DNA from 3 places in the Rossellomorea sp. GAMAL-10_SWC genome. Region 1 is predicted to be linked to each of the others. Evidence: riboswitches for the same ligand, from Rfam matches in the RefSeq annotation. Region 1 holds a riboswitch; each other region holds the start of a gene.
What was found. Region 1 has a riboswitch for thiamine pyrophosphate ahead of thiD (bifunctional hydroxymethylpyrimidine kinase/phosphomethylpyrimidine kinase). Riboswitches for the same ligand answer to the same signal wherever they lie in the genome.

Region 1 (10,265 bases):
TACTAATAAACTTGATTCCATTTAAATACTCTCCTTTGAACCATTCCATACGGAAAATAGCTTACTAACTGGTGTTAAGTTCATTTGTTCAGAGATATATGAAGTAGCTTGATGTAGTTTCTTTTCATCCACATTAGTTGTAATACCTAAATTATGAAGTAATGAAACAACATCTTCAGTAGCTACATTTCCACTAGCTCCTGGTGCATATGGACAACCACCTAGCCCACCATTTGATGAATCAAATTTTTCAATTCCAAATAGTAAAGAAGTATATAGATTTGCAACTGCACGACCATATGTATCATGGAAATGCATAGCAATACGATTAACTGGTACTTCTTTAACTAGATCTTCTAAAAATTGATTTACCTGAAGCGGATTAGCAATTCCAATTGTGTCGCCTAAGGAAATCTCATCTACACCACATTCAAGTAATTGGTTTGCAAGTTTGATCACCTTCATTTGGTCTACAGCACCCTCATACGGGCAACCAAATACAGTTGAAATATATGCTCTAGTAGTCTTTTTATTATTTTTACATTCTGTAATCATTGAGCGAATATCGCTCATTGAATGCTCGATACTCGCGTTTTTATTTTTTAAATTATGTGTTTCGCTTGCAGAAACAAAGAAATTAATTTCATCTGCATCTACTTCAAATGCACTCATTAGCCCTCTTTTATTAGGAACAAGAGCAGCATAAGTAACCCCATCTTTTTTCTTAAGCCTCGTAAATAGATCTACCGAGTCACTTAATTGAGGAATCCAGTCTGGTCTTACAAACGAAGAAACTTCAATATAAGACAAACCACTCTCTACTAATAGATTAATCCACTCAAGCTTCTTTTCAGTGGAAACAAACTGTTTTTCATTTTGCAAACCATCACGTGGACCTACTTCTCTTATAAAAGCCGATTGAGGTAGCTTCATCACTAATAACTCCTAACCTAGTTTTTCAACTTGAATTAAAGAGTCACCCTCGTTTACAAAATCACCTTCGTTAACGAACACATTTACGACTTTACATTTATAAGGAGCAGCATGAGGAATTTCCATTTTCATAGATTCTAAGATTACATAATCTTGATCACTACTAATTTCGTCCCCTACTGATACAAGACATTTCCATACGCTTCCAGCCATCATTGCAGTTAAGTTTTCCATTTTTAATTACCTCATTTCACTTTTTGATATTCACTAATAAAACTTGTTGTATAGTCGCCTTCTTGGAATGCATTCGTTGAAAGAATATCAATCAAAAACGGCAGATTTGTTTTAATACCTTCAATTTCTACCTTTTTAAGATAATTGTGCAGTTGAATTACTGCTTCTTTTCTTGTATTAGCCGTTACAATCACTTTCGCTAATAATGGATCATAAAACGGTGATACAACCCATCCATCATATAGATGTGTATCAATACGTACACCAATCTCCTCTGGGAAGTTACAGTGTTGTATTGTTCCTGGTGATGGGAAGAAAGTTTTAGGATCCTCGGCATATACCCTTACTTCGATCGAGTGACCATTCATTTCTACATGAGTTGGACGAATTGGAAGTGTTTCACCAAATGTGATACGGAACTGCCATTCAACTAGATCAATTCCTGTAATTCCTTCTGTTACACCGTGCTCAACTTGTAATCTAGTATTCATTTCTAAGAAATAAATATTTTCTTTTTCATCAACTAAAAATTCAATTGTCCCCACGTTTACATATTTCATTTGATTAGCAATTGTAAGGGCATATTCTTCAAGTTTCTTTCTACCTTGTGGAGAAAGGAACGGTGATGGTGCTTCCTCAACAACTTTTTGGTTTCTTCTTTGAATTGAACAATCTCTTTCAAATAAGAAAACAGCGTTGCCATGAGTATCAGCAGCAATTTGTGCTTCAATATGTCTCGGTTTAATAATCGCTTTTTCAATGAATACATCATCATTCGCAAAAAATTGAAGAGCTCTCGTTTGTGTTGTTAAAAATTCTTTTTCTAGCTGTGCTTCGTTTTCGATTAACTTCATACCGATTCCGCCGCCACCACTAGACGCTTTTAACATAACAGGATAGACAATTTGGTCTGCTATTTCTCTCGCTTCTTCAACCGATTGAATTGGGTGAGAATTTCCTTTAATTAATGGAATGTTTAATTGCTCCATTATTTGTCTAGCTCTAATTTTTTCGCCCATCATCTCTAAATGCTCTGGCTTAGGACCAACAAATAGAATGCCTGCTTCTTTGCATTTTCTAGCAAAATCGCTATTTTCTGATAAGAAGCCATATCCAGGATGAATTGCTGTTACATTATTTTCTTTTGCAATTTTTATAATTAAATCTGCATTTAAATACGTATCTTTTGTATGATTACCTTTTAAAGAAAATGCTTCATCACTTAACTTAACATGCAAACTTTCCTTATCAGCATCTGAATAAACTGCTACAGTTTGATAACGAAGCTTTTTACATGTTTCAATAATTCTACATGCGATTTCCCCGCGGTTTGCAATAAGTATTTTGATCATATTCTCTCTCCTTATCGGCATCCTAATTGACGTGCAATTACCATACGTTGAATTTCTGATGTACCTTCACCAATTTCAAGTAACTTAGCATCACGCACTAAACGCTCGATGCCATACTCTTTCATATAGCCATATCCACCATGAATTTGTAATGATTCATTCGCAATTTTGGAAGCGATTTCAGATGCGTATAACTTAGCGAATGCCGCTTCTTTCGTAAACGGTTTTCCATTGTCTTTTAACCATGCAGCTTTATGCACCATATTTCTTGCTAACTCAATTCCCATTGCCATATCAGCTAATTTAAATTGAATAGCTTGGAAACTAGATAAAGGTTGTTTAAATTGTTTACGTTCTTTTGCATATACTAATGCTTTATCAAAAGCCTTTTGTGCAATACCTACAGCAAGTGCTGCAATTGAAATTCTACCACCATCTAATGTATATAAGAATTGGCCAAAACCTTTATCAGGATTGCCAAGAATATTTTCTTTTGGAACACGTACTCCATCTAAAACAATTTGAGTTGTATTTGAAGCACGAACACCCATCTTGTCATAAGGATCTGTAATTGTTAATCCTTCTGAGTCAGTTGGAACGATAAACGCGCAAATATTTTTCTTTCCTTTTTCATCAATAGAAGTATAAGCAGTTACGATAATTGTGTTAGAATACTGAGCGTTTGTAATCCAGCATTTTTCACCTGTAATTACATACTCATCACCTTCTAAAACTGCTTTTGTTTGTGTTCCACCAGCATCAGAACCCGCATTTGGCTCAGTTAAACCGAAAGCTCCTAGCGTTTTTCCTTGCGCCATTGGAACTAAGTATTTTTGCTTTTGTTCCTCTGTACCAAAATAGTAAATTGGAGAAGCGCCTAATGAACATGTTGCAGCAAAGCTTAAACCTGTTCCTCCACATGCACGCCCTATTTCCTCTACAGCTAACGCATAACTAATTGTATCGCCACCGCTACCGCCATACTCTTCAGGGAACGGAATTCCTAATAAACCTAATTCACCCATTTTTTTGAACGTTTCAATTGGGAATTTGCTATCACGATCAAGTTCCTCTGCAAAAGGCTCAATTTCCTTTGCCGCGAAATCTCGTACCATTTCTTGAATCATTTGCTGTTCTTTAGATAATAAAAAATCCATGTGTTAGTCACTCTCCTTTTAATATTTAGGTACGTTTAAAAAAACGTAAGAATGTCTCCAACTGCAGCAAAAAGCAGTGGAGTCTCATATTTCGTGTATAAGAAATAAATATTTTAGTCTTACAATTGATAATATTCGATATTTTCTACCATTTTCCTTTAATCTATGTTCGACAAATTGAGACAAGAGAGGAAATGTTAGGAAAAGTGGGAGGATTGTCGGGATGTAGTCGGAATTACTGTTGGATGGGGGAGTGCAAATGCGTTTTAGAGGGGTGCAAATAAGAAGCCTGACTGTGCAAATAAGTCTAGAGAGCTGCAAATAAGCAGGATATCAGTGCAAGTAAAAGGAGTACTGCATATAAAGGCAAATCTGCAATTAAAATAGCTATATCTGCAATTAAAAACTTCAAAACTGCAATTAGATGATAAATTACCCATACTAGTTGGGGAATTATACACTAAAAATCGCACAACAGTTGATCCTTTCATACGGTAAACTAGCCAATTGTTCTAATTCTTCTTAAATCAATTAAAGAATTGATATGAATCTATGATTTTTAAATAGTTCATGACAATCAAGTTTTCCTCTTAAAATACAAAAAGGGCACCTATCCATCAAATAACGATGTAATAGATACCCTAGATACTAATTTATTACTTATTAACCAACATACTCAAATATTCAGCAGCCGATTTAATATCTTCTTTCCCTAATATCGCAGAAACAATTGCAACACCGTCAATTTTTGTTTCCATTAATTCAGCAACGTTTTTTTCATTAATTCCACCGATGCCTACGATTGGAATTTTTACTGCCTCACGTATTCTTCGTAACTCATCTAGTGCTAAATATTTTGCATCTAGTTTTGTACTCGTCGGATACACTGAACCAATACCAACATAATCCGCACCTTGTTCCTGTGCAATCATTGCTTCTTCTAATGTTGATGCAGATACACCAATAATCATATCTTCCCCAACAATCTGTCTAGCCACAGTCAAAGGTAAATCTTCTTGACCGATATGCAAGCCATCAGCCTGTATCGCCAATGCGATGTCTAAACGGTCATTAATAATCAATGGAACATTATATTTTGAAGTGACTTCTTTTACTCGCATAGCAATACTGTAAAAATCTAGACTGCTACAATTTTTTTCTCTTATTTGTACGATTGTTGTTCCACCTTTAATTGCTTCCTCAACAGATTGAACTAAATCCCTTGATCCTAATACATCTCGATCCGTTACTAAATAAAGCTTATAATCTATTTTACTTTTTGCTGTAGCCATTCGATTTTTCCTCCCGTTAGAAGTGTATCAACAGAAGCTTTAGATGCTTCATCAAATAAGTTTACTTTAAATGTACCGATTCCTTGCCCTTCAGTTAGGCGAGCCTTAGCAAGCTCTCCACAAAGACCCATTGTCGTAATACCGGAAACAGCTGCAAGGAAATAATCAGTCGTTGCACCAGCATAAGTTCCAATTAATGATGTACTCATACATCCAGTTCCAGTTACATCAGCTAGCATTTTATCTCCATTTGAAATGGTACATACTCGGTCTTGTTCTGCAATAATATCTACTGCACCTGTAATTGCAACTACTGAGCCTAATTTCGCTGATAGAGATTTTGCAATTTCAACGCCGTCTTCTTCACCAGCTACAGAATCCACACCTTTAATTTGAACCTTTAAGCCAGCAATCATTTTAATTTCTGACATATTTCCACGAACTACTGCAAAACGTACTTCTTTCAATAATTTAGAAGTCGTTTCTGTACGTAAAGTAGTTGCTCCTACACCAACAGGATCTAATATAACTGGTACGCCTAATTGATTAGCTTTTTTACCAGCCTTAATCATTGATTGAATTGTTCTTTCATTTAATGTTCCAATATTAATAACAAGTGCTGATGCAAAAGATACCATTTCTTCTACTTCGGCTAAATCATCTGCCATAACTGGTGATCCACCTAGGGCTAACACCATATTTGCACAGTCATTTACAGTTACATAATTTGTAATGTGATGAACTAAAGGCTTTTTCTCTTTCACACTTTCAAGAATTTGACTCATTTCATTCATAGTTAACATTTTTTTCTCCCCCGATTTGCTTTGGAACAAGCTTATTAATAACAAACTGAACAACTATATAAATGACACAAATTAAAATCATACTTGGAACAGTAGCTCCAAGGAAGAAGTCTAATTGTACAAACTTACGATAAATAAAAACTCCTAAAATCCATGTAATAAACGCGATCCAATCAATCTTCAACGATTTACTTATATTTGTTCTTTTTAGAATAAAATAGTCCGTTAATAAAATTGCATATAACGGTGCAAAAAAAGAACCAATTGTATATAAAAATCCTTCATACTTCTCTATTGGGAAAATAACGGCCAATAATGTTCCAAGAGCTGTAACGATTAGGGCGATATGTTTTCCATTTAGCTTTGGAAAAATGGTTGTAACTGATATTCCGGCAGAGTAAGCATCCATGAAAGTCGTTGTAACAGTTGCTAAGACGACGATACCAACTGCAAATAATCCTAGATTTGCACTCATTAAAACAGCAACCGGGTCTACTTGATTAAATGCTAATGCTGCGCCTAGCCCAATAATATACATCCAAGAGCTACCAAACATATAACCTATAAAACTACCAATCGCTCCATCTTTTGTTGTCTTCGCGAAACGAGTATAATCACTAATTAATGGAATCCACGATAATGGCATAATTACCGATAATTCAACGGCTGCACCAAAAGATAATCCTGAAGTGCTTGGTTGGGTTAGGATCTTATCACTTTTAAAAATGACAAAACAGAGCATAATTGTTAAGACAAATAACAAACAAACGGCTAAACTATTAAGTTTTTTTGAAGCATTTTGCCCAAAGTACAACCAGATTGCGATCAATACTCCAATTACTAAACACCAAACCCATAGGTGGTCAAACCGATAATCTTTAATTGTAACTAAATTGATTGAGCGAGCACCTGTTAAAATCATAATTGCTGTCCAGCCTAGTAACTGTAGAACATTCAAAAGCGAAAACAAATAGCTACCATAGCTACCAAATGAAATTTTTGTAGATTCCATTGCTGATAATCTTTGCTGAGAACCAATGACTCCACCTAATATAAGCAATAATGTTCCAAGTAAATGCCCTACTAAAATGGCCGTCAAGCCTTTCGTAAAACCTAGTGGTGCTACTAGGGCACCAGTCATAATTTCTGCTACAGAAACTGCCGCACCAAACCAAAGTGTTGTAAAGTTCCACTTCGTCATTTTTACATTTTGATTAGACATATTGAGCTCCTGCCTTTTCATACAATGAGTAAAAATGATGTACAGGACCTACCCCTTTTCCGATTGAAAAGGAATGTTGGATTGCTAATGTTATATAGTTTTTCGCCTCTCTAATTGCCTCATTTAATTCAAGTTCATTTGCTAAATTAGATGTAATGGCTGAAGATAAAGTGCAACCTGTACCGTGGGTATTAATTGTATTAATTCTAACGCTATTAAAGCTTGTAAATTCCTCGCCATTAAAACAAATATCGGTAGCCTCCCCCTCTAGATGACCACCTTTTACAAGGACGTTTTTAGCACCTAATGAGTGAATTTGAATAGCAGCTTCTTTCATCTCTTCAATCGTTGTAATTTTTCTTCCAGTAATGACTTCTGCTTCAGGAAGATTTGGCGTAATAACAGTTGCTAATGGAATCAATTTTTGTATTAAAGCTTCCTTTGCATCCGGACTTAATAAGTCAAATCCGCTTTTTGAAACCATAACTGGATCAACTACGATTTGCTTTGGTTTATATTGCTTTAGTTTCTCAGCAATGACTTTAATCGTCTTTATTTGAGATACCATTCCAATTTTTACAGCATCGACTTCAATATCAGTAAAAATTGCATCTAACTGACTAGCAATCATCTCTGGTGTCATATCTTGTACTGCAAACACTCCTTGCGTATTTTGAGCAGTTACTGCTGTAATTACACTCATTCCAAAAACACGATGAGCTGAAAACGTCTTTAAATCCGCTTGAATACCTGCACCACCACTTGAATCAGAGCCTGCTATCGTTAATACTTTCTTCAATTCTCTTCCCCCTATTTCATGAATAGAACTCTTTGATCTTACAGATAGAAGATGAAACTTGATTTTAAATACAAAAAAAGCACAAATCCCATAAGGACTTGTGCTCGAACAAATCAATGTTATGAATACAAAATATGTATTCTACCGTTCACTTTCCTACGCTGGCATTATCCAGATCAGGTTAAAGGGTCAAAGACTTATGTGTCTTAATCTCAGCCGAACGTTTACGGCACCCCTAGTACTATTCAATTATTTAAATTAATTACTTTATCATCTTAATTAATCCTTCTACTTTATTCAAGTATTTAGACAGTTTACTTTAAATTTTATCTTTTTAGTTAAAGCTATATTTCTATTTTGAATAATTTGTATCACAATTTGAACTACAAGTCTTTGCGATTGAGCATGAGCCACATTTACCTTTTTTCGTTTTCTTTATATATCGTAAAAGTGTCCACCCTGCATATCCAAAAATAAGAGCTCCTATTATAATATTGACAATCATAAGTAGATACCCCTTTCTTTAGTAGCCTAAGAGACTTCCAACTTGATAGATAATTAGCGCTAATATATACGCAATAACTAGTGCATATCCAACTGAGAAATACGTCCATTTAGCAGAACCTGTCTCTTTACGAATTGTCGCAACAGTTGCAAGACATGGTACATACAATAAGACAAATACCATAAAGCTAAATGCAGAAAGTGCAGAAAACTGTGTTGACAATATTCCTTGTAAAGAATGTGCATTTGGCACATGATAGATAATATTCATGGCAGATACGACTACCTCTTTAGCCAAAAATCCTGTTAGTAAAGAAGCACCTGCTTGCCACGTCCCGAAACCTAAAGGTGCAAGTATTGGTGTAAGTATTCCGCCAATCATTGCTAAAAAGCTATCATCCATCGAAACACCTAAACCACTTGGTCCCATATAAGATAATAACCATATTACTACAGAACCACCAAAAATAAACGTACCTGCTTTTCGAATAAATCCTTTACCTTTATCCCATGTGCTTCTAAATAAAGCTTTACCTTGTGGCATACGGTACGGTGGGAGTTCTACGACAAATAATGAAAATTCACCCTTTAATATAGTAGATGAAAAAACCTTAGCTAATACTAATGCAACTACTATTCCGAGTATATAGAGTGAAAAAACAACTATTGCTTGATTTTTTGCAAAAAACGCTCCAACGAAAAGTGCATATACTGGTAAACGCGCCGAACAAGACATTAATGGTGTTAACAAAATGGTGAGTAATCTCTCTCTAGGCTGTTCAATTGTTCTTGCAGCCATAACTCCAGGTACATTACAACCAAATCCAATAATCATTGGAATAAATGCCTTACCAGTTAAACCAACCATTTCCATCGAACGATCCATTACTAAAGCCGCTCGAGACATATATCCAAAATCTTCAAGGAATGAAATTAGTAAAAACAAAATAAAAATTTGTGGAACAAAGACTAAAACTCCACCAACACCGGCAACAATACCATCAAGAACAACTGCTTTTATAAAATCAGATGCATGTATTGCATTTAAGCCATTTGTTAGCCAGTCCGTTACAGATCCTGATAAAAACCCATCTAATGCGTCAGATAAGGGTAACCCCAACCAATCAAAAGTAAGCTTAAACATTAAAAACATTGTAACTAGGAAAATAGGAATACCCAAAATTGGGTGTGTCACAAATCGATCAATGCGATCAGTTAATGTAACTGCTTCATTAGATTCTTTCTCTACAGAACTTCCAATTAATTTTGAAATGACTTCTTTTCTTATAGAATAAATCCATTTTGAAGGTGATACACCTTTTTCACTGTGTAATTGTGCCTCTGTTATTTTAATTACTTGGTCAATTTTACTAAAATCGTAGGATGAAGCGATGAATTCAATTACCTCTTTATTGCCCTCTAAAATTTGTATTGCAGTCCATCTTTTAGGAATAGATAAAGTTGAAGGTAATAGTGTCATAATATTTTTAATACCGTCTTCAATAATTATTCCATAATCAATTTCAAACTCAACTTCAGATTGAGGAATTGTCTCTAGTAATTCGTTTACCTCGTTTGTTCCCTTACCCGATCTAGCGTCAATTGGAATAACTGGTACTTGTAATATCTTTGAGATACTAGAAGGATCAACTGAAATTCCTCTTCTTTTAGCAACATCAACCATATTTAGACCAATAATCATTGATTTATTAAACTCTAGAAGTTGAAGAGTGAGCATTAAATTTCTTTCTAATTGAGCAGCGTCAACAATATTAATCATCCCATCAAATGTTTCATTTACAAAAAAATGTGAAACAACGGCCTCATCTTTTGAAAGAGGGCTTAGAGAATAGATACCTGGTAAATCAATTAGATTTCCAAGTTTATTTTTTATACTCCCTACCTTTTTTTCAACGGTAACCCCACTCCAATTTCCTACATATTGGTATGTACCTGTTAAATTATTAAA
Region 2 (10,265 bases), 1.5 Mb from region 1:
CCTCTGAAATCACAATTCCCTCTTACAACATTATAATCCTTTAGTTCCTTAGCATTTACTTCTAATTCCGAATCTCCACAGTGTATCATTAAATCTACACTGTCACGATATCGTTCGCCAATTTCTTGCAATGGTTTTGTCAATCCATGGCTATCACTTACAATTAGTACTTTCATTAATTTGATCCTCTAAATAAAAAATCTTTATCTTCTTTATTTATAACATTCATTAATGATTTAATTGCATTTGCGCGATGACTTAAACCACCTTTTTCATTTGTTGTTAATTCAGCCATCGTTTTATCTAATTCTGGCAAAAAGAATATTGGATCGTAGCCAAAACCATTTGTTCCTCTTTTTTTATTGGCAATATATCCTTCAACTGTACCATAAACAGTGATTGTTTCTTTACCTTGAACCGCTAAAGCTAAAGCACAATAAAATCGCGCAGTTCTTTTCCCAGGAAAAACACCTTCTAGTTCACTTAATACTTTTTGTAAATTATCTTCGTCACTTTTATGTAATCCAGCATACCTGGCAGAATAAACGCCTGGTCTACCTTCAAGTGCATCCACTATTAAACCCGAGTCATCTGCAATGACTGGTGTATTTAACTCACTCGCTAAATACTCAGCTTTTAAAACCGCATTTTCTTCAAATGTAGTTCCTGTTTCTTCAATTTCTTGAATTTCAGGAAAGTCTTTTAAAGACTTAACTTGAAATCCCATCGGGTTAAAAAGTGCTTCAAAATCCTTCACTTTGCCTTTATTATTTGTCGCAATAATGATTGTTTCCATCCCTAAAGCCTCTCCTCGAAATGATTATTGAAATTTAATACCTTCTTGTAATAACACTTCTTTTTGTTTTTCAATTAGAGATTTGATGCCTAATTCACCCAAAGATAGTAACTCATTTAATTCTTCTCTTGAAAATGTTGCTTCTTCACCAGTTCCTTGGAGTTCAACAAACTGTCCTTTTCCAGTCATAATAATATTCATATCAACACTTGCAGCTGAATCTTCTACATAATATAAATCTAGTACTGGTCCAAGGTCATCTAAAATACCAACTGAAGTTGCTGCTAAATAATCTTTTACAGGATACGATTTCAATTTATCCATTTTAATTAATTTATCAAAAGCAAGCATCATTGCAACAAATGCACCAGTAATTGAAGTAGTTCGTGTTCCTCCATCTGCTTGAATTACATCACAATCGATCCAAATTGTCTTTTCACCAAGTGCCTCTAAATCAACTACTGCTCTTAACGCTCTTCCTATTAATCGTTGAATTTCCATTGTTCGACCAGTAACTTTACCTTTAGATGATTCACGTATTGTGCGCTCTTGAGTAGCTCTAGGTAACATTGAATATTCAGCTGAAATCCAACCTTTTCCACTGTTTCTCAAAAATGGTGGTACACGGTCTTCAACTGTTGCATTACAAATTACCTTCGTATCACCAATACTGATCAGCACTGAACCTTCTGCGTGCTTAGTATAGTGAGTAATAATCTCGATTGGTCTAAGTTCATTATTTAATCTTCCATCTGTTCTTGTCATGATTGTTCCTCCTACAAAATCTTCCAAATACTAGTATAGACAAAAATGTGATTTCATTTCTACTTATTAAGTTTAATTTAAAGATAAAATTAAAAACCTTGTACAAAAATCATCACAATTTTTGTACAAGGTTGATATTAAAACCATTTTATTAAAAGGCAAATTATTAACTTTTCATAACCACCGGTTTACAATTTTTTCGTATTTACATCCTTAGGTCTTGAAACAGGTTGGCTTAAAGGCTTGCCTTGTTGGTCTAGCGCAGTTAATTTCCCATTGATTTGAATTTCAATGGACTTAACACCTTTTTGCTCAGTTAAAGAAAGTACAAGTGGCTGTAGTACATCATTATTGATCATGTTTTTTGCAATATTTCCATAGATACCATCGTTAAAATTAAGTACTAGCTTACCGCCTTTAAAAACAGGTTGACTAACTAGTTTCGTATCAGTTCCAAAATCGGATACTAAATTTGAATATTCAGATGGACCTTTTACTAGTTCATTTACGATTGCTGAATATGAATCTTTCTCTGCATTTGAAATCCTAGTCGTTACAGGCACATAATAAGTGTCTCCCATTTCCCCTTGAGAAACATAATATAGCGTAACAGGTCTGGAGTTCATAATATCTACAATGTCACCTTTATCAAAGTTAATTCCATCATCTCTTGTTAACCCATCACCAATTTGAGCTTTATTTACTGGCATCGATGCAAGCTCTTTTCCGTTTACTCGAATTTTTACCTTCGTCACATTATCAAATTGAGTTAACGTCCAAGTAACAGCTTGAAACACTTTTAATTCATCTTCAGCACGGTATTGCTTAAATTCTGGTGAAAAATCAGCAATAATCGTACCATCCTTTTGAGTTTGAACTCCTAAAACTTCAGTATTCGGAGGTAAAACTGCTTGGAAACCATTCGGTAATTCATCTGTAACAGGACCATCTTTTACTAAGTACTCTAACGCTTGTTTAGCCAAGCTAGTAGACTTAGGTAATTGGAACGTTTGCGGTACAATATACCCGTTACGATCAATTAAATATAATTCCCTTTTTACAGTTTCCTCTTTCTTTGCTACTTCTTTTGAAGGTTGATCACTTTTATAAACTACAGTTTTAGGTGGATCAATGTCAGTTGAAGATTTCGTTGGAAGTAAACTACATCCACTCATTGTTGCAATTCCACATACCGCTGCCGCTGTTACTAACAATCTTTTTTTCATCACCATACTCCCCCCACGCTTTTTTACTATTTATACGAGCCTGTACATTTTTTAGAACAAGCTAAATAGAAAAAAATAAATAATTTAAATCTAGCTCTAAATTTACTGGAAATATTCACCTAAAAGACCTATCGTTCATATTATAAAAAGACTAAATGAATACCCATCCGAAGAACAGCTCGGTCAAGCAAGGAGGGTTAGCACAGTTGAAGGATAGAGACTATCAAACAAAGCACACACTCACAAAGCGTGAAAAAGAAGTATTCGAGCTTCTTGTTCAAGATAAGACTACAAGAGAAATTGCTGAAGAACTTTTTATAAGTGAAAAAACTGTGAGAAATCATATTTCAAATGCAATGCAGAAGCTTGGGGTTAAGGGGCGATCACAAGCAGTTATTGAGCTTCTTCGTATGGGAGAGCTTGAACTGTAGTTATTTTGTAGAAACAATTCTACAAACCAACATACTGCCGGCATTCTAATGACATGCCGGTTTTGGTATTTACATTGAAGCTTAAGTTTTTCATTTCTCTATTTTCTTGCTTGTAAAGAATCTGATTATCTAAATTGAAAGTTATACTTTATATCCTACTTATAGTAGATAAAAGGCCTATCTGTAAATTAGGATAGATGCTCTGCTATAGGGGGATTTTATTTTAGCTCTTATTACCTATCTAAAATTAAAATAAAAAAATCTTTTACGAAAATTTGCTAATTTAATTGACAAGGTTGTTTTTCAACAACGTGAAAAAAATCGTTTCCAGTCGGAAAACGATTTTCTTATTTTATATACTATAAAACCTCTTAGTATTTTCATATAAAGTTTTATATGCACTTGACAGATCTATGTCTTTTAACTCAGCTATTTTTGCAACTGATTGATGCATAAATTTTGGATGTGTCCACTCATTTTCAAAAGGCCCTTCAAATGGCCAAGGACCATCTGTTTCTATCATCATTAATTCTAAAGGATACTTTTTTACTAAGTCTTGAATCTCATTTTCATATAATACATCTGGTGTAATCGAGATAAAATACTCATTTTTCATCATCCGATTTATTGTAACCTCGTCACCTTTAAACCAATGAAAATGGGCTTTTTTAATAAAATATTTTTCTAATAGATTACATACGGTTTCGGCGTCCTCATATACTGCATGTAATATGATTGGTTTATTTAACTCTTTTGCAAGCGAGATAAATTTTTCTAGTAATATAATATAAGGTACGTAATCAATCTCTTCTTCTAAATTCTTATAATATGGTAATCCAACTTCTCCGATTGCGACCATTTCATCCTGATGGTTCTTAATCCATTCAATTAATTTATCAACCTCTTCATCAGAAGGGATTTGTTGTTCAGGATGAAATCCGAATGCTGGATATACACTATTATTTTGATATTTCAACTCTAAATTTTTCTTACTAGATTTTAAATCCATTGATACCGAAATGAGCGCTTCGATTTCGTGTCTTTGTATATTAGTTAATATTTCTTCTCTTTGACTAGTATCATAAGAATCTAAATGAATATGAGCATCTATCATTTTCATCGTATTACTCCTTCTCTAAAGCCAAATAGATTTTTCTTTTATATTCCGTAAATTCATCACTTAATAATATTTCTTTTTTACGTGGTCTTGGAAATGGCACTATGATTTGTTCTTTGATTTTGGCAGGTTTGTCAGAAAATATATAAATTCGATCAGACATTAACAACGCTTCATCAATATTATGTGTTACTAATAAAATTGATCGTCGTTGCTCCTCCCAAATTGATAAAAGCCATTGCTGCATTTCAAGTCTAGTGAACTCATCTAAAGCTGAAAAAGGCTCATCCATACACATGAACGACTGCGGTGCTAGTAGAGACCTTAAAAATGAAACTCTTTGTTTCATACCACCAGATAATTCATGAGGGTAAGCATTCTCATAGTTTTCTAAGCCAGTTCTTTTAAGCCAGTCTCTTGCCAATTTTTCATCAGGCTTATGTTTTAATTCTTGTGACAAAACAATATTTTTTAATACTGTTCTCCAAGGTAGTAATGAATGATCCTGAGGCATAAAACTAACATGACCAAGTTCTCCATTTATTATCGACCCATTTAACTTTACTTCTCCAGAATCTGGTTTTACTAAACCTCCAATAAGATGGAACAACGTACTTTTCCCACTACCAGATGGACCTAGAATCGATACAAATTCACCCTCGTTTACATAAAGGGATATATTTTCTAATACTTGATGACCGCTATAACTCTTTGATAATTGTTCCACTTGTAGTGTCATTTCCGTTTCTCCCCTTTAACTTTCCATTTAACAGTAAAACGTTCAATTACAACTATTAGGAAGAAGAAAAGCATACTTAAAAACATAATGATAAAAATTGAAACAAATACTCGATCTGTTCTAAATGAAGATGAAGCTAAAGTCATATAGACCCCAATTCCAGATTTCGCTCCTAGCCATTCAGAGATAACTGCTCCCATAACACTATAAGTCGCTGAAATCTTTAAGCCAGAAAAAATGGAAGGTAGAGAAAAAGGCAATTCAACTTTCCAAAAAATTTGTGATTTGGATGCTCCCGCCATTTTCATATAATTTATTAGTTCACTTGGTGTTTGTCGGAAACCATCCAACGCTGAAACTGTAACAGGGAAAAAACAAACAAGAGAAATAATAATTAATTTAGGTAATACACCAAATCCAAACCAAATAATTAAAAGCGGTGCCAATACGATAATTGGTACATTTTGCGAAAGAATTAATAATGGGTAAAAAGCTTCCCTAACACCTGGAATTAAATGCAATAGAAATGCGATTAAAAATCCTAATAAACTACCAATTAACAAACCAATAATCGTTAATTGAATTGTAGAAGAAATATGAGGAAGTAGTGAATTAGTTGATTTCATTCCTTCTTTAAAGATTGCGATTGGTCCTGGTAATAACCAAGATTCGATTTTCCAAATTTTAATACTTAGCTGCCAGCAAATTAAAAAAAGCAGGATGACAACGATAGGTTGCCATCCTTTTATATTTTTAGATTTCATTAACGGTACTTCTCCGTTAACACATCCATCGTAATACCTTGTGGTTGATAAAGTATTTTCATTTGAGTTATTACATTGTGGCAACCTATTTCAATCATTCTTTCATTCATTTTTTGAACAACCATTAATAATTGATTCAAGTCGCCTTCCATAGTTGTTTCCAATGGTTGAACTTGATATTTTACACCTGATTCATCAATAATTTTAATTGCTTCATCAACTGCTGGAATAACATCCTCAATATTATTTGTTTTCGGTATAATTTGGACACTCATTAAAGTAGTTTGCATTTTTGCTCCTCCTTATTTCGCTGGTAAGAAATCATTCGTAAATGCTTCTTTTGGCTTAAAGTTTCCTTCTAATAATTTATTTTCAGCTAAGAAATCAGCATAGTTTTTCCAAACTGATAACTTTTGCTCACCCCAACGGTCCGCATCATCTTTATATTTAGATGCTAACCATTCTTGACTTTTTTCCACTAATTTTTTATCTAAGTCCGGATTATCTTTTATTAAAATCGATGCAGCTTCTTTTGGGTTATCAATCGCAAAATTATATCCTTTTGATGCTGCAGCCACAAACGCTTTTACTATTTTAGGGTTTTTACTAATCATTTTTTCGTTCGTAGCTAAAACTGGAGTATAGTAATCTAGCTTTTTACTATAATCAGTTAAATATATCATGTTTAATTTTTCTCCACGTAGCTCTGCTTCAATTCCTGTCCATCCTTGATAAATCCACGCAAAATCGATATCTCTTTTTACCGCTGTAAAGAAATCAGCATCACCCATATTAACGATATTTAACTTATTAACATTCGCATTTTCTTCTGACATAAGTGATTTTAAAATAGCCTTTTCAACCGGTGAACCCCAACCACCATATGTTTTTCCAACGAAATCTTTTGGTGACTTAATTCCTTTTTTCACTGGTGATGCAAATCCAGAAGTATTATGTTGAATAATTGCTGCAATAGATACAATCGGTACATTTTGAACTCTTGCTTGTGTAATTGACTCTTGATAAGAAACCCCAAAATCTGCTTTACCAGATGCAACTAATTGGTCTGCACCTGTTTCTCCTGGGCTGATTATATCTACATCAAGACCTTGTTCCTTAAAATAACCTTTTTCCTTAGCAACAAATAGCCCAGTATGATTTGTATTTGGCGTCCAGTCTAGTACGACAGTCACCTTTTTTAATTGCTTTGGCTTTTTAGTAGTAGCAGTTTTGTCTTGACCACACCCAGTTAACATTAAACAAATAGCTACTAAAAATACTACTAGTTTTTTCATTATCTATATCTCCTTTTTGTTTTTTGTTTATACAAAAAGAAAACGTCCGGATATTAACCCGGACGTAAATGCGCTGTAAAAAACATATCTAAAAAGAGATACTGTTCCCTACGCTGGCATCACCCAGATCAGGTTCTAAGAGTCAACATCTTAAGGATGCTATCTCAGCCAGCAACACTGGCTCCTCCACATTTTTTCTCATATATAAACTTTTCCTCATTAATATAACAGATAATGATTGAATTTACGAATTATTTTTAACTTGTGTTTAAATGTTTTAATACTCTGTTAATAAGAGCAATAAAACTATGAAATTTTAACATTTTTAAAAAGAGAATGATAAACAAAAATATCATTTCTTATAGTAAAATCTTAAATGAATAAAGAATATACTACATCAACAAATTATTAAGTAAAATGAGGGGATTTTTTGAATAAACCAATCGGAGTCATCGACTCAGGTGTTGGGGGCTTAACAGTTGCCAAACAAATTATTAGACAATTACCTAAAGAGGACATTTTATACTTAGGCGATACTGCAAGATGTCCATACGGATCACGACCATATACGGAAATCAGAGAATTCACTTGGGAAATGACTAACTTTCTATTGGAGAAAGATATAAAAATGTTAGTCATCGCCTGTAATACAGCAACTTCAGTTGTCTTAAATGAAATGCGAGAAAAACTTCAAATTCCAGTCATTGGAGTTGTCCGCCCAGGTGCTAGAGCAGCAATAAAATTAACACAAAATGACCAAATCGGTGTCATTGGAACGAATGCTACTATTAATAGTAAAGCATATCATTCCGCACTAAAGCGGATTAATGACAAAGTTATAATTGAAGGCTTGGCATGCCCAGAGTTTGCTGGAATTGTTGAAAATGGGGACTACAATAAACCTGAAATATTTGAGATTGTTAAACACACTCTTGCACCGCTTATTGATTCAAATATCGATACCCTAATACTAGGTTGCACGCATTACCCATTACTTGGTCCAATCATCCAAAAAGTGATGGGACCATCAATCCAACTTATCAGCTCTGGTGATGAAACAGCTCTAGAAGTAAGTGCAATTCTGGATCAACAAAATATATTATCTAACTACGAAATCACTTCACATGAATTTTTTACAACTGGGGATCCAACCATTTTTAGTAAAATAGCTTCATCCTTATTCCAAGAACCGATGGAAAACGTAAAGTATATTAAACTATAAAGGTCAATAGAGCACTTTAAATGAAAAAAACCAACAAAGTAAGCCTTTGTTGGTTTTTGTGTTTTTAAATTACGAACGCTCTTCTAAAAATTTATTCTTTTGTGTTACTTGAAAAATAATCTTTTAGCATCGCATTGTTCTTTACAATATCATCTAATGTATATTGATCTAAAACGTGTAAAAATTGTTCTAATGCATTATTAAATATATGTTTTAAAGAACAAACAGGTGTAATAACACAAGTATTACCGTGTTCAAAACATTCTACAATATTAAAGTCTTCTTCAGTTTTACGAATTATTTCACCGATATTTATTTCTGATGGTAATTTAGCTAAACGGATTCCACCGTTTCTGCCACGAATTGTTTCGATGTAACCCATCTTACCTAAATTATAAATTATTTTCATTAAATGATTTTTAGAAATATCATAAGCTTCAGCAATGTCCTTAATATTAACTAATTTTTCACGTGGCTCAGAGCTTAGAAATATTAGTACACGAAGAGAGTAATCCGAATAAGTTGTTAAACGCATAACTTGTCCTCACTGTTTTATTTAAGATTAATCATAGCATAATTGTGAACTTTTTTTAAACTTTTATGCATTTTTGCGAAAAAATACAAAAAAGATGTATTTTACATATTGCTTTAAATAAATTCTAGGTCTAAGATAAAGATGTATTTATAATACTACTTTAAAACGTGATTAGGGGGATTTTTCATGCTATCTCAAAAAACAATTGATATTATTAAGTCAACAGTTCCAGTCTTAGAAGTAAAGGGTACAGAAATCACTAAAGTATTCTATAAAAATTTATTTACTAATCATCCTGAACTATTAAATGTATTTAATCATACAAATCAACAACAAGGTAGACAACAAACTGCTCTTGCAAATACTGTTTTAGCTGCTGCACAAAACATTGATAAACTAGCAACAATTATTCCTGTTGTAAAACAAATTGCGCAAAAACACCGCAGTCTTCAAGTTAAAGCAGAGCACTATCCAATCGTAGGGCAACATTTACTAGGGGCAATTAAAGAAGTACTTGGTGATGCTGCAACTGATGAAATACTAGGTGCTTGGGCGGAAGCATATGGAGTTATTGCACAAGTATTTATCGATATCGAAAAAGAAATGTATGAGGAAGCATCTTCCCAAGAAGGCGGTTGGTCTGAATTTAAAGAGTTTAAAGTCATCGAAAAAGTTGAAGAAAGCGATGTAATTACTTCATTCTACTTAGTTCCTAAAGATGGTTCTTCAGTTCCTTCTTTCTTACCTGGTCAATATATTACTGTTCGCTCACAAATTCCTGGTGAAGAATATTTATCAAACAGACAATATAGCTTATCTGATGCACCAGGTAAAAATCACTTTAGAATTTCAGTAAAAAGAGAAGCTGAAGAAAACCAACCACTTGGTAAATTCTCAAACTACCTACACAATCAAGTAAATGTTGGTGATACTTTGGATATTACTGCTCCAGCAGGTGAATTTACTTTAAATACTGAAACTGATTCAGATGTTGTTTTCTTAAGCGGTGGTGTTGGAATTACACCATTAATCAGTATGGCTAAGTCAATTACAAGCAATCAACCAAATCGTCAAGTCAGCTTTATAAGCGCTTCAAGAAACGGTAAATTACAAGCATTTGAAAATGAACTAAACCAATTAAAAGAGCAATTAACAAATTACAATTTATCATTTGTTTATGAAAATCCATCTGAGGAAGATCTTCAAAATAATAACTTTAAAAAGCAAGGTTATATTGATGCAGAATGGTTAAATAACAATGTTAAATCAGACAATGCAGATTATTACGTATGTGGTCCAGTACCATTTTTAAAAGCGATTATAACAAGCTTAAAAGAATTAGGAATTAAAGATGCACAAATTCATTATGAATTCT
Region 3 (10,265 bases), 420 kb from region 1:
ATCGTTGTTCTATTTATCTTATTAATCATTGTTGGAGCAGCTTGCTGGTCTGGATATGACGGATATGGATATGGACATCACTGGTAATCTTTAAAAACTATAAAACTCCTGTTAAATTTTAACAGGAGTTTTTTTTATAATATATTAAGAAGCTTGTGCTTGCTTAGAATGAATTGTATTGATATGTACTGAACTTTTTAAGACGAACAGTTTTTCTATTCCAAGGTAACGATCTAAACTTAACACGTAAGCTCGATTTAAAGAAAGTAAAATTCCAAAAGCGCTTGTATATAAGGTTAAACTTATTAAGTTCATATTACCGGAAAGAATGAAATTAATATGCATAAATAGACAAAATAAAACAGAAGGAAGGATAAATAAACCCATTATTAATAGAATACCAATTAGAATTTGAACTACAGGAATCGTGTAATTAAAAAATAAGTAATGCTTCATTGCAAAATGTTGAATGAAATATTTATAAAACTCAGGAACATTTGGCTTTTCAATGGCCAAAATAAAATAGTTTTTAATAAAAACCCCAGGTTCACTATACCAACGCTTCTCAGTAATTTTCGTAACCCCAGCAAATAACCAACCAATTCCAAATAGAATACGCATTAAAGTAAATAAACATTGAAAAGCATTATTTTTAAATTGCTGAATGAATAATTCCATCTAAATACTTTCTCCAATTCTTTATAGTAAGAAAGTTTAAATTCTTACTAATATCATGTGTTGTTTTTTTAAAATTGATATTTAATTCTCAAAGTTGATGATCCTCTATAAATTCCCCCTCCTTTACAGTTAAATGAAAATAGTTATCATTATCATTTACGTTTATAATCCTATCATCAGTGATAATCATTTTCAATGGTAATATTTGTATATAATCCTTCTTTACTTAACTCTTTTTATCACTTTTACTTCACTTGTTTACCTTCAGCATGTTCTCTTAAAAAACAATAAAAAAAAGACCTTCTCTCAATTTTTAGAGCTCCAGTCTTTAAAATGTGGTGCTTTTGAAGATGAATTTTATATGAATACTCAATCTCATCACGGTTAATACTATGTTAGGTTTCTATTTTTAATTAAGAGGAGGTTCCTTATGAATAAACAACGAGCTCAAGAAATTGCTTCTTCACCTGAAATGGCTAATGTGACATATAATGGAGTACCAATTTACATTCAACATGTTGATGAAACAAATGAAACTGCTAGAATCTATCCGCTAGGTCAACCAGATCGAGAGGAAGAAGTTTCAATCAATAGTTTGTCAGAACATTAATTCTTAAGTAAAAAAACAAACCTCTTTGTTGTGAGGTTTGTTTTTTATTGTTTCTCATTTTACCAAGACAAGCTTTCAATTAAACTGCATTTAAGGCATTCTTGTATCGTATCTTTCTTCTGGAAATCGTGTACACAATTTTTTTGAATTGTGCTCAATTCGATTTTTAACTGACTCATATTTCTTTCCAAATTCTTTATTTCTTTTATGATTTCTTCTACCCTATTCATATAAGGCTCACACCCTTATTGATAGATTTCTCCGCCCTGTTTTCTAAATTCGAGCGCTTTTTCTTTCATTCCTTCTTCGATCATTGAATCATTCTGAAGTTCTTCTTGTTTTACTTTATCTCGAATATCTTGTGAGATTCTCATACTACAGAATTTTGGACCACACATTGAACAAAAATGCGCTGTTTTAGCTCCTTCAGCAGGTAATGTTTCATCGTGATATTCAATTGCTCTTTCAGGATCAAGGGAAAGATTAAACTGATCACGCCATCTAAATTCAAATCTTGCTTTTGAAAGTGCATCATCTCTTTTTTGTGCACCAGGGTGCCCTTTTGCTAAGTCAGCTGCATGTGCCGCTATTTTGTATGTAATAACACCTACTCTTACATCTTCTTTATTTGGAAGACCTAAATGCTCTTTCGGAGTTACATAACAAAGCATTGCAGTACCAAACCAACCAATCATTGCTGCACCGATTGCTGATGTAATATGATCGTAGCCAGGCGCAATATCAGTCGTTAACGGTCCTAATGTATAAAATGGCGCTTCTTGACAAATTTCTAATTGTTTATCCATATTCTCTTTAATTAAGTGCATTGGTACATGTCCTGGTCCTTCAATCATAACTTGAACATCGTGTTTCCAAGCAATTTTCGTTAACTCACCTAGTGTTTCTAACTCAGCGAATTGTGCTTCATCATTTGCATCGGCAATTGAGCCTGGTCTCAGTCCATCTCCTAAAGAGAAGGTTACGTCATAACGCTTCATAATTTCACAAATTTCTTCAAAATGAGTATATAAAAAATTCTCTTTATGGTGAGCTAAACACCATTGAGCCAAAATAGACCCGCCACGAGATACAATTCCTGTCACTCGTTTTGCAGTTAATGGGATATAGCGTAATAATACTCCCGCATGAATCGTAAAATAGTCTACCCCTTGTTCCGCTTGTTCGATTAGAGTATCTCTAAACACTTCCCAGGTTAAATCTTCAGCGATTCCATTAACCTTTTCAAGCGCCTGATAAATCGGAACTGTCCCTACTGGTACCGGCGAGTTTCGGACAATCCATTCACGTGTTGTATGAATATTCTTCCCAGTAGAAAGGTCCATCATCGTATCCGCTCCCCAACGAGTAGCCCATGTCATTTTTTCTACTTCTTCCTCGATTGAAGACGTAACCGCTGAATTACCTATATTGGCATTAATTTTCACATGAAAATTACGACCGATAATCATTGGCTCACTTTCAGGGTGATTAATATTCGATGGAATGACAGCCCTTCCTTTTGCAACCTCATCACGAACAAATTCGGCTGAAACATTCTCTCGAATCGCAATAAATTCCATTTCAGGTGTAATAATTCCTTTACGAGCATAATGCATTTGAGTAATATTTCCATTATCTTTTGCACGTAATGGTTTTCTTTTTAACCCTTTAAATACTTCAACATTATGTTGATCTGACTCTTTTCTATATCCATTATCTTCAGGCTTTATTTCACGCCCTTCATACTCTTCAACATCATTTCTTTCGATTACCCAGTTATGTCTAATCGCCTTAAGTCCCATTCGAATATCAACTGAGCTAGCTGAGTCTGTGTAAGGTCCACTAGTGTCGTATACTCTAACTGGAGCATTTTCTTCTTCGCCAAAAGTGCCAGTTGTTGGACTTAATTGAATCTCACGCATTGGCACCTTAATGTCAGGTCTAGATCCTTCAACATATACCTTCTTACTTCCTGAAAAACTAGACATGATGGAAAAATTCATTTCATTTACAGAATTGTTCATTTGATTTCATTCCCCTTTTTAATTAGTTTAAAAAGGACGAAATCCAATCCATTTAAAGCATGAAAAAAAGCCGGAATCTTATGTTTAAGACCCGGCTAAGTGTTAGCAAAACTACATTAATAATTATGTAATCATTAATGAAAATTTCTAACTTCCCCACGCTGGTATGAACCAGATCAGGTCCTGAGGGTTAAGAAACTTAATCACGTTTCTCTCTCAGCCCAATTAATTGGACACCCCTAGTCAATCTATTAAATTGTTCAAACTAAATATAAACCCATAAATTTAAAATGTAAATGTTTTTATTTCCCTAAATTTTTACAGAAACTCCAAACAAAAAAAAGATTTTGGTTTTTTTTTATTCCTAAAAACACTTGATTTCACTATACTTCAAGCCCAATTTCTGGTACTAAAATTGGACTAGTAAAAATAAATTTAGTATTGAATATTATTTTTTATATGCTATGCTAAGATTAATTTTCATACATATTCATCACTAGGGGATCCCTTGATAAGGGCTGAGAATAAGGTAGTTACTTTTAAACCCTCAAAACCTGAACAGGCTAGTACCTGCGTAGGAAAGTGGCGCATTTTATACTTTTTTCGCGTGTAATGTAACCACTTTCTTTTTTTAGGAAAGTGGTTTTTTTGTTTGAAAAAATTTTGCAAATGAAAGAGGCTGGGCCATGGAACTTATTGCAATTACAGATGATCAGCACTCAGTCGAAGTACTTGCTACAAAAATAATTCAAATAATCGATGCAGTCGACTATGTACATATTCGCGAAAAGTCGAAAACGGCAATTGAGCTACTATCACTCTTAAATCTACTAAAAATAAACAAGGTAGATATGAAAAAAATTGTTTTAAATGATCGTTTAGATATAGCTATTTTCTCTAACCTATCAAATATTCACTTACCGGGACATGGTCTTCCCCTTGTTGATGTAAAAGAATATTTTCCTAATTTACGAGTAGGAAAATCAGTTCACACACTTACTGAAGCAATACAGGCAGAAAATGATAAAGCTGACTATATTCTGTACGGTCATTGTTTTGAAACAGAGTGTAAAAATGGATTAACACCTAATGGGATTGAACTAATTCCAGAAATGAAAAAAACGTTAACTATACCAATCTATGCAGTCGGCGGAATATTACCTGAACATATCCAAGTTCTAAAAGAGAACGAAATTGATGGTATAGCTGTCATGTCTGGCATATTTTCTGCCCGAAATCCTCTAGAAGCTGCGCTGCAATATTTTGAAAGGTGCAAATTCGCTTATGAACAAGAAATTTGATGTTGTATTAATTGGTGGTGGAATAATAGGTTGTTCCATTGCTTATTATCTAGCGAAAGAAAATATTCATGTCGCAGTTCTTGAAGGACAACAAGTTGGACAGAAAACAACTAAGGCAGCTGCTGGAATGCTTGGTGCCCATTCCGAGTGGGATCACTCCGAGTCGTTTTTTACTTTTGCTAGAAATAGTCAATTAACTTATTTTCACCTTCAAGAAGAATTAAAAGAATTATGTGGAATTGATATTGAACTTAAAAAAGGTGGCATTTTCAAACTAGCTTATACAGATTTAGAAAAAAAACAATTAACTCCGCTACTCACTCAAACTTCGGCACTTTGGTATAACCAGGAGGAGTTAAAAAAACAGATACCTGGCATTCATCCAAACATCATTGGAGCAGCTTATATTGAAGACGATGTGAATGTATTACCTGTTTCTGTCTGTAATGCGTTTTGCAAAAGTGCTCAAATTTTAGGTGCATCTATTTTTGAATATACACATGTATTTCAGATTCAAAAAAATGATTCACATTATTTAATTAAAACAACAAATGGCGATTTTGAAGCAAAAACTATAGTGGTTGCAAGTGGCGTTTGGAGTAATTCATTGTTTGGACAGCTTGGATTACAACACGAAATTATTCCCGTTAAAGGTGAATGCATCTCTGTCAAAAGTGAAAAGGTTGCATTAAAGCATACTCTCTTCCATGAACAAAATTATATTGTTCCAAGGAATGACGGCCGCCTTGTCATCGGAGCTACCATGTTTGATAACGAATGGAATGAGAACCCTAGCTTAAGGGGGATTGAGTCATTAATACAAAGCGCTAAAAAAATGCTTCCCGAAATTGATGACATGAAAATTGATTCATTTTGGGCAGGATTACGACCGCGAACTCTCGACTATAATCCCTTTATTGGAACTCATCCAGATGAGGATCAAATCTTATTTGCGACCGGCCATTTTCGAAATGGAATATTGCTTGCACCAGCAACTGGAAAATTAATTCGAGATTTGATCCTTAAGCGGAAAGTCAATCGTAACTGGATCGAAGCATTTAAAATCAATCGTTAATTTTAACTCTTTGGGGGTGTAATCTTTTGGAAATAAGGTTAAACGGAAAGAATATTGATATTTCGAGCATAACCTGTACAATTCAGGATCTGCTGAATGAATATCAATTAGAAAACCGAATTGTTATTGTCGAGGTAAATAAAGAAATTATTTATAAGGAACAGTATTCGTTAACTCATCTCTCTAACGGAGATTCTGTAGAATTAATACATTTTGTAGGTGGTGGCTAATTATGTTAAAAGTAGGAAATCATACGTTTCATTCAAGATTATTATTAGGAACAGGAAAATACCCTTCATTTGAAGTCCAGAAAGAAGCTGTTGAAGTATCGGAAGCCGAGATCCTAACTTTTGCTGTTAGAAGAATGAATATTTTTGAGGAATCTCAACCAAATTTTCTTGAACAATTAGATCTAACGAAATATAAATTATTGCCAAATACAGCTGGTGCAAAAACTGCTGAAGAGGCAGTTAGAATTGCACGATTGGCAAAAGCGTCAGGCTTGTGCGATATGATCAAGGTAGAAGTAATTGGGTGTGATAAATCATTATTACCTGATCCAATCGAAACATTGAAGGCATCAGAAATGTTATTAAACGAAGGCTTTATTGTATTACCTTATACTTCCGATGATGTTGTGCTAGCAAGAAGACTAGAAGAACTTGGTGTACATGCGATTATGCCAGGTGCATCTCCAATCGGTTCCGGAAAAGGAATTATTAATCCATTAAATCTTAAATTCATCATTGAGCAATCGAATGTTCCTGTTATAGTAGATGCCGGAATCGGGTCTCCAAAAGATGCAGCTTTTGCGATGGAACTAGGTGCTGATGGAGTCCTTTTAAATACTGCTGTTTCTAATGCGAAAAATCCTGTAAAAATGGCCTTTGCAATGAAGCTTGCTATTGAAGCAGGAAGGCTTGGTTATGAGGCAGGAAGAATTGAAGAAAAAAATTATGGTGAAGCTAGTAGCCCAATCACAGGGTTGGTGAATTCTTGACAAACCGTTATGCAAAGCAAGAATTATTTTTAGGAAGAGATCACCAATCAAACTTACAAAAAGCCAGTGCCATTATTATTGGTGTAGGTGCACTAGGCTCATCAATAGCAGAAATGCTTGTACGAGCAGGAATTGGAAATATAACAATTGTTGACCGCGATTACGTTGAATGGAGTAATTTACAAAGGCAATCTCTTTATACTGAAGAAGATGCTAGAAATAAACTACCTAAAGTAATTGCAGCTAAAAATCGACTTCAACAAATTAATAGTGAAGTGTCCATTACTAGTTTAATAACAGATATTACTAGTCTTAATATTGAAGAGCTGATTAAAGGTCAAACAATCATACTAGATGCAACAGATAATTTTGAAACTAGAATGGTAGTGAATGATGCAGCAATTAAGCATGGGATTCCTTTTATTTTTGGTGCGTGTGTTGGAAGCTACGGCCTCTCATTTCCAATTATTCCAGGAAAAACTCCTTGTCTTAACTGTTTATTAAATCATATACCAACTTTAAATATGACTTGCGATACAGTAGGAGTAATCAGTCCAATTGTGCAAATGATTGCTGCCTACCAAGTAACCTATGCCATGCAATATCTTACTAACTATGAACTTTTACCAATCTTACAATCGATTGATGTTTGGAAGCATGAAAAGTCTGATATAAACATCGAAAAATTAAAAAATAAAAATTGTCCAACATGTGGCTCTATAAGAAGTTACCCATTTTTAAAAGATGATGACCATATGAAGTCATATGTTTTATGTGGAAGAGATGCAGTCCAACTAAGAGTATCATCTTCTAAAACCCCAACACTAACTAACCTGTCTGAAAGATTACAAGGGTTAGTAAATGATTTGATTGTAAATCCTTATTTATTGTCATGTACTTATGAAGATCATCGCATTGTTTTATTTAAAGACGGTCGAGCGATCATTCACGGTACAAAGGAACCATCTGTTGCTAAGGAACTCTATCACAAAGTTTTAGGTTGAATGACTTTTTTACAACAATATTTTAACAGAGTTTTAGTCGTTGGAACATTCGTTTCAATTGCATGGGCACATGAAACTAAATACTTATCACTTAATGATGCTAGTAAGACTGATGGTTTAAAAAAACCAAATAGTCATCCAGCAGATATTAAGCCGAATATCTTATAAAACAATTAATATGTAAATATATAACTTTAAGAAAATATAAAAAAGCAGGAAAAAAAGGGTTTCCTGCTTTTTATCTGTTTAATTTATGGCACATCTACAACAAATGGTACTATAAACACATCTCCATTTTGTTTAAACTGTCCCCATATTTTATATAATCCTTTTTTAGGAAAACTAGTCATAAACTCTGCGTCAGGTCCACTTGACTTTTCATTCATTGGATGGACATGTAAGTAAGTACTCGTATCACCACTAATCGCAACAACATGACCAATAGCACCCAAATAAGGCTGTAAATCAGTAATACCTTTTTTGGTTTTAGCATCCTTAATCGTAAATGCCATTTTAACTTCATTCTTTGTCGTCAATTTATCAAATTTTAAAGTAACCTCCTTTCCATCAATTACTTTTGTTAATACTCTATCTGGTATTAGTGAAACTGGTTTAGCTTGCTCACCTGACACTTGTACTAGTTTTGTTTTTACGTTTTTATCAGAGCCCTCAGGTATAAAATCTGCAAATAATTTATATTCACCACCACTTGGAAAATCCGGTGTGACTGTAAATAACCCTTTACCTTTGTATACTGGGTGCAAATGGTCAAAATATGATAAATCCTTACTTACAACAATTAAATGCATTAATTTTTCGTGCTCGAACTCAAATTTATTTACTGTTTTCCCCATCAAATCATTAACTTGAATGTTTAGATTTACTTTCTTACCACTTTCAGGATTACTGTTAAACGTAAATTGTACCTTTGTTGAATCTTTTTCTTCTTTTGTTTCATGATTCATACTTTCATGATTAGAAGCTGTATGGGACATATTTCCACATCCACTTAAACCAATAACTGTAACAAAACTAAGTAACAACAATAAGTATTTCATCTAATTCTCTCCCCAGTCTCGCATTTTTTCCAAATAAAAAGCGAACCATTAGTTCGCCTTTTATTTTTTTGCTAAGATTAAACGATATCGTAACCTTGATCTTCAATAGCCTCTTTTACTTTCTCAATTGTTTCAGCGTTTGAAGTATTGAATGTTACTTCTTTATTTTCTAAACTTACGATTATATTATTTGTACCAGACACTCCTTCTACCGCTTTCATAACTGCAGCTTTGCAGTGTCCACATGTCATACCTTCTACTTTTAGAATTGTTTCCATTACTAAATCCTCCTAAATTTTTATACGTTTTAATCTTAATGCGTTTAAGACAACCGATACAGAGCTAAATGCCATTGCAGCACCTGCAATCCAAGGCTGCAATAACCCTAAAGCTGCAATCGGTATACCTAAACTGTTATAAAATAACGCCCAAAATAAATTTTGGCGAATATTATTCATTGTTTTTTTACTTAAACTAATAGCTCTCGGAATATGTGATAAGTCGCCACCTACTAACGTAACATCGGCTGTTTCTATCGCGACATCTGCACCAGTGCCAATTGCCATCCCAATATCAGCTTTTGCAAGAGCTGGAGCATCATTAATCCCATCTCCAACCATCGCAACAATTTTCCCTTGTTTTTGTAGTTCAGCTACTATATCTGCTTTTTTCTCTGGTAGAACTTCAGCAAATACATTTTCGATCCCAACTTGATCTGCAATCGCCTTTGCTGTGTGTTTATTATCACCGGTTACCATAAAAACCTCTATTTTTAAATCCTTTAATGCATCTATCGCATGTCTTGAAGATTCTTTAATTGTATCAGCTACAGCAATAATTCCTTCCAGGTTGTCGTCAATTGCTATTAACATCCCTGTTTTCCCGGCAGATTCAAATACGATTAGTTGATCTTCAACTGGAGAAAAATCGATATTCTTTTCATTCATTAACTTCCTAGTACCGATATATACCTTTTTATTTTCAATCAAGGCTTCTACTCCATGTCCAGGTATGGCAATAAACTCTGTAAGATCTGTTAGTTGCAATTCCTGTTTAAGTGCGTATTGAACAATTGCTTGTGCTAAAGGATGCTCTGACATTTTCTCTACACTTGCAACGAGCTTCAATAAATCCTCTCGATGATTTAAATTAATGATATCTGTTACTTCAGGCTTTCCTTTTGTAACAGTTCCTGTTTTATCAAGAATGATTGTATTAATTTTTTGGGTCGTTTCTAAAAATTCTCCGCCTTTGTATAAAATCCCATTTTCCGCACCTTTTCCACTTCCAACCATAATCGAAGTTGGTGTAGCAAGTCCTAAAGCACAAGGACATGCTATGACTAAAACAGCTATTGCTACTTCAATTGACTTAGGCAAATTTTGAGGATCGACTACAAAAAACCAAATGATAAATGTTAATATGGCTATCCCAATTACAATTGGAACAAATAGATTCGAAATTCGATCAGCTAATCTTTGAATTGGAGCTTTTGAACCTTGTGCTTCTTCAACT

Region 2: linked by a shared signal. The riboswitch ahead of V5E38_RS15910 (ABC transporter substrate-binding protein) and the one ahead of thiD (bifunctional hydroxymethylpyrimidine kinase/phosphomethylpyrimidine kinase) in region 1 are both predicted to bind thiamine pyrophosphate.
Region 3: linked by a shared signal. The riboswitch ahead of V5E38_RS00840 (thiamine phosphate synthase) and the one ahead of thiD (bifunctional hydroxymethylpyrimidine kinase/phosphomethylpyrimidine kinase) in region 1 are both predicted to bind thiamine pyrophosphate.

Annotation. Positions count from the first base shown of each region.
Region 1 is NZ_CP144911.1:4,735,462-4,745,726, reverse strand. It holds gene V5E38_RS22890 (Clp protease/crotonase-like domain-containing protein) at 1-21, opposite strand, end outside; gene V5E38_RS22885 (hydroxymethylglutaryl-CoA lyase) at 22-933, opposite strand; gene V5E38_RS22880 (acetyl-CoA carboxylase biotin carboxyl carrier protein subunit) at 946-1,167, opposite strand; gene V5E38_RS22875 (acetyl-CoA carboxylase biotin carboxylase subunit) at 1,179-2,519, opposite strand; gene V5E38_RS22870 (acyl-CoA dehydrogenase family protein) at 2,531-3,676, opposite strand; gene thiE (thiamine phosphate synthase) at 4,333-4,968, opposite strand; gene thiM (hydroxyethylthiazole kinase) at 4,944-5,771, opposite strand; gene cytX (SLC5/6 family protein) at 5,755-6,993, opposite strand; gene thiD (bifunctional hydroxymethylpyrimidine kinase/phosphomethylpyrimidine kinase) at 6,986-7,792, opposite strand; TPP riboswitch at 7,929-8,039, opposite strand; gene V5E38_RS22845 (FeoB-associated Cys-rich membrane protein) at 8,145-8,297, opposite strand; gene feoB (ferrous iron transporter B) at 8,316-10,265, opposite strand, start outside.
Region 2 is NZ_CP144911.1:3,196,506-3,206,770, forward strand. It holds gene V5E38_RS15865 (metallophosphoesterase family protein) at 1-176, opposite strand, end outside; gene V5E38_RS15870 (non-canonical purine NTP pyrophosphatase) at 176-796, opposite strand; gene rph (ribonuclease PH) at 821-1,561, opposite strand; gene V5E38_RS15880 (GerMN domain-containing protein) at 1,750-2,793, opposite strand; gene V5E38_RS15885 (helix-turn-helix domain-containing protein) at 2,994-3,218, shown strand; gene V5E38_RS15890 (TatD family hydrolase) at 3,571-4,338, opposite strand; gene V5E38_RS15895 (ABC transporter ATP-binding protein) at 4,343-5,074, opposite strand; gene V5E38_RS15900 (ABC transporter permease) at 5,071-5,838, opposite strand; gene V5E38_RS15905 (thiamine-binding protein) at 5,838-6,128, opposite strand; gene V5E38_RS15910 (ABC transporter substrate-binding protein) at 6,141-7,133, opposite strand; TPP riboswitch at 7,222-7,331, opposite strand; gene racE (glutamate racemase) at 7,564-8,355, shown strand; gene V5E38_RS15920 (RrF2 family transcriptional regulator) at 8,447-8,890, opposite strand; gene hmpA (NO-inducible flavohemoprotein) at 9,077-10,265, shown strand, end outside.
Region 3 is NZ_CP144911.1:162,492-172,756, reverse strand. It holds gene V5E38_RS00860 (YjcZ family sporulation protein) at 1-87, shown strand, start outside; gene V5E38_RS00855 (hypothetical protein) at 145-678, opposite strand; gene V5E38_RS00850 (small acid-soluble spore protein H) at 1,109-1,288, shown strand; gene thiC (phosphomethylpyrimidine synthase ThiC) at 1,534-3,312, opposite strand; TPP riboswitch at 3,449-3,563, opposite strand; TPP riboswitch at 3,801-3,910, shown strand; gene V5E38_RS00840 (thiamine phosphate synthase) at 3,999-4,613, shown strand; gene thiO (glycine oxidase ThiO) at 4,597-5,688, shown strand; gene thiS (sulfur carrier protein ThiS) at 5,715-5,918, shown strand; gene V5E38_RS00825 (thiazole synthase) at 5,921-6,688, shown strand; gene V5E38_RS00820 (ThiF family adenylyltransferase) at 6,685-7,692, shown strand; gene V5E38_RS00815 (hypothetical protein) at 7,693-7,860, shown strand; gene V5E38_RS00810 (DUF8832 domain-containing protein) at 7,944-8,750, opposite strand; gene V5E38_RS00805 (cation transporter) at 8,828-9,028, opposite strand; gene V5E38_RS00800 (heavy metal translocating P-type ATPase) at 9,041-10,265, opposite strand, start outside.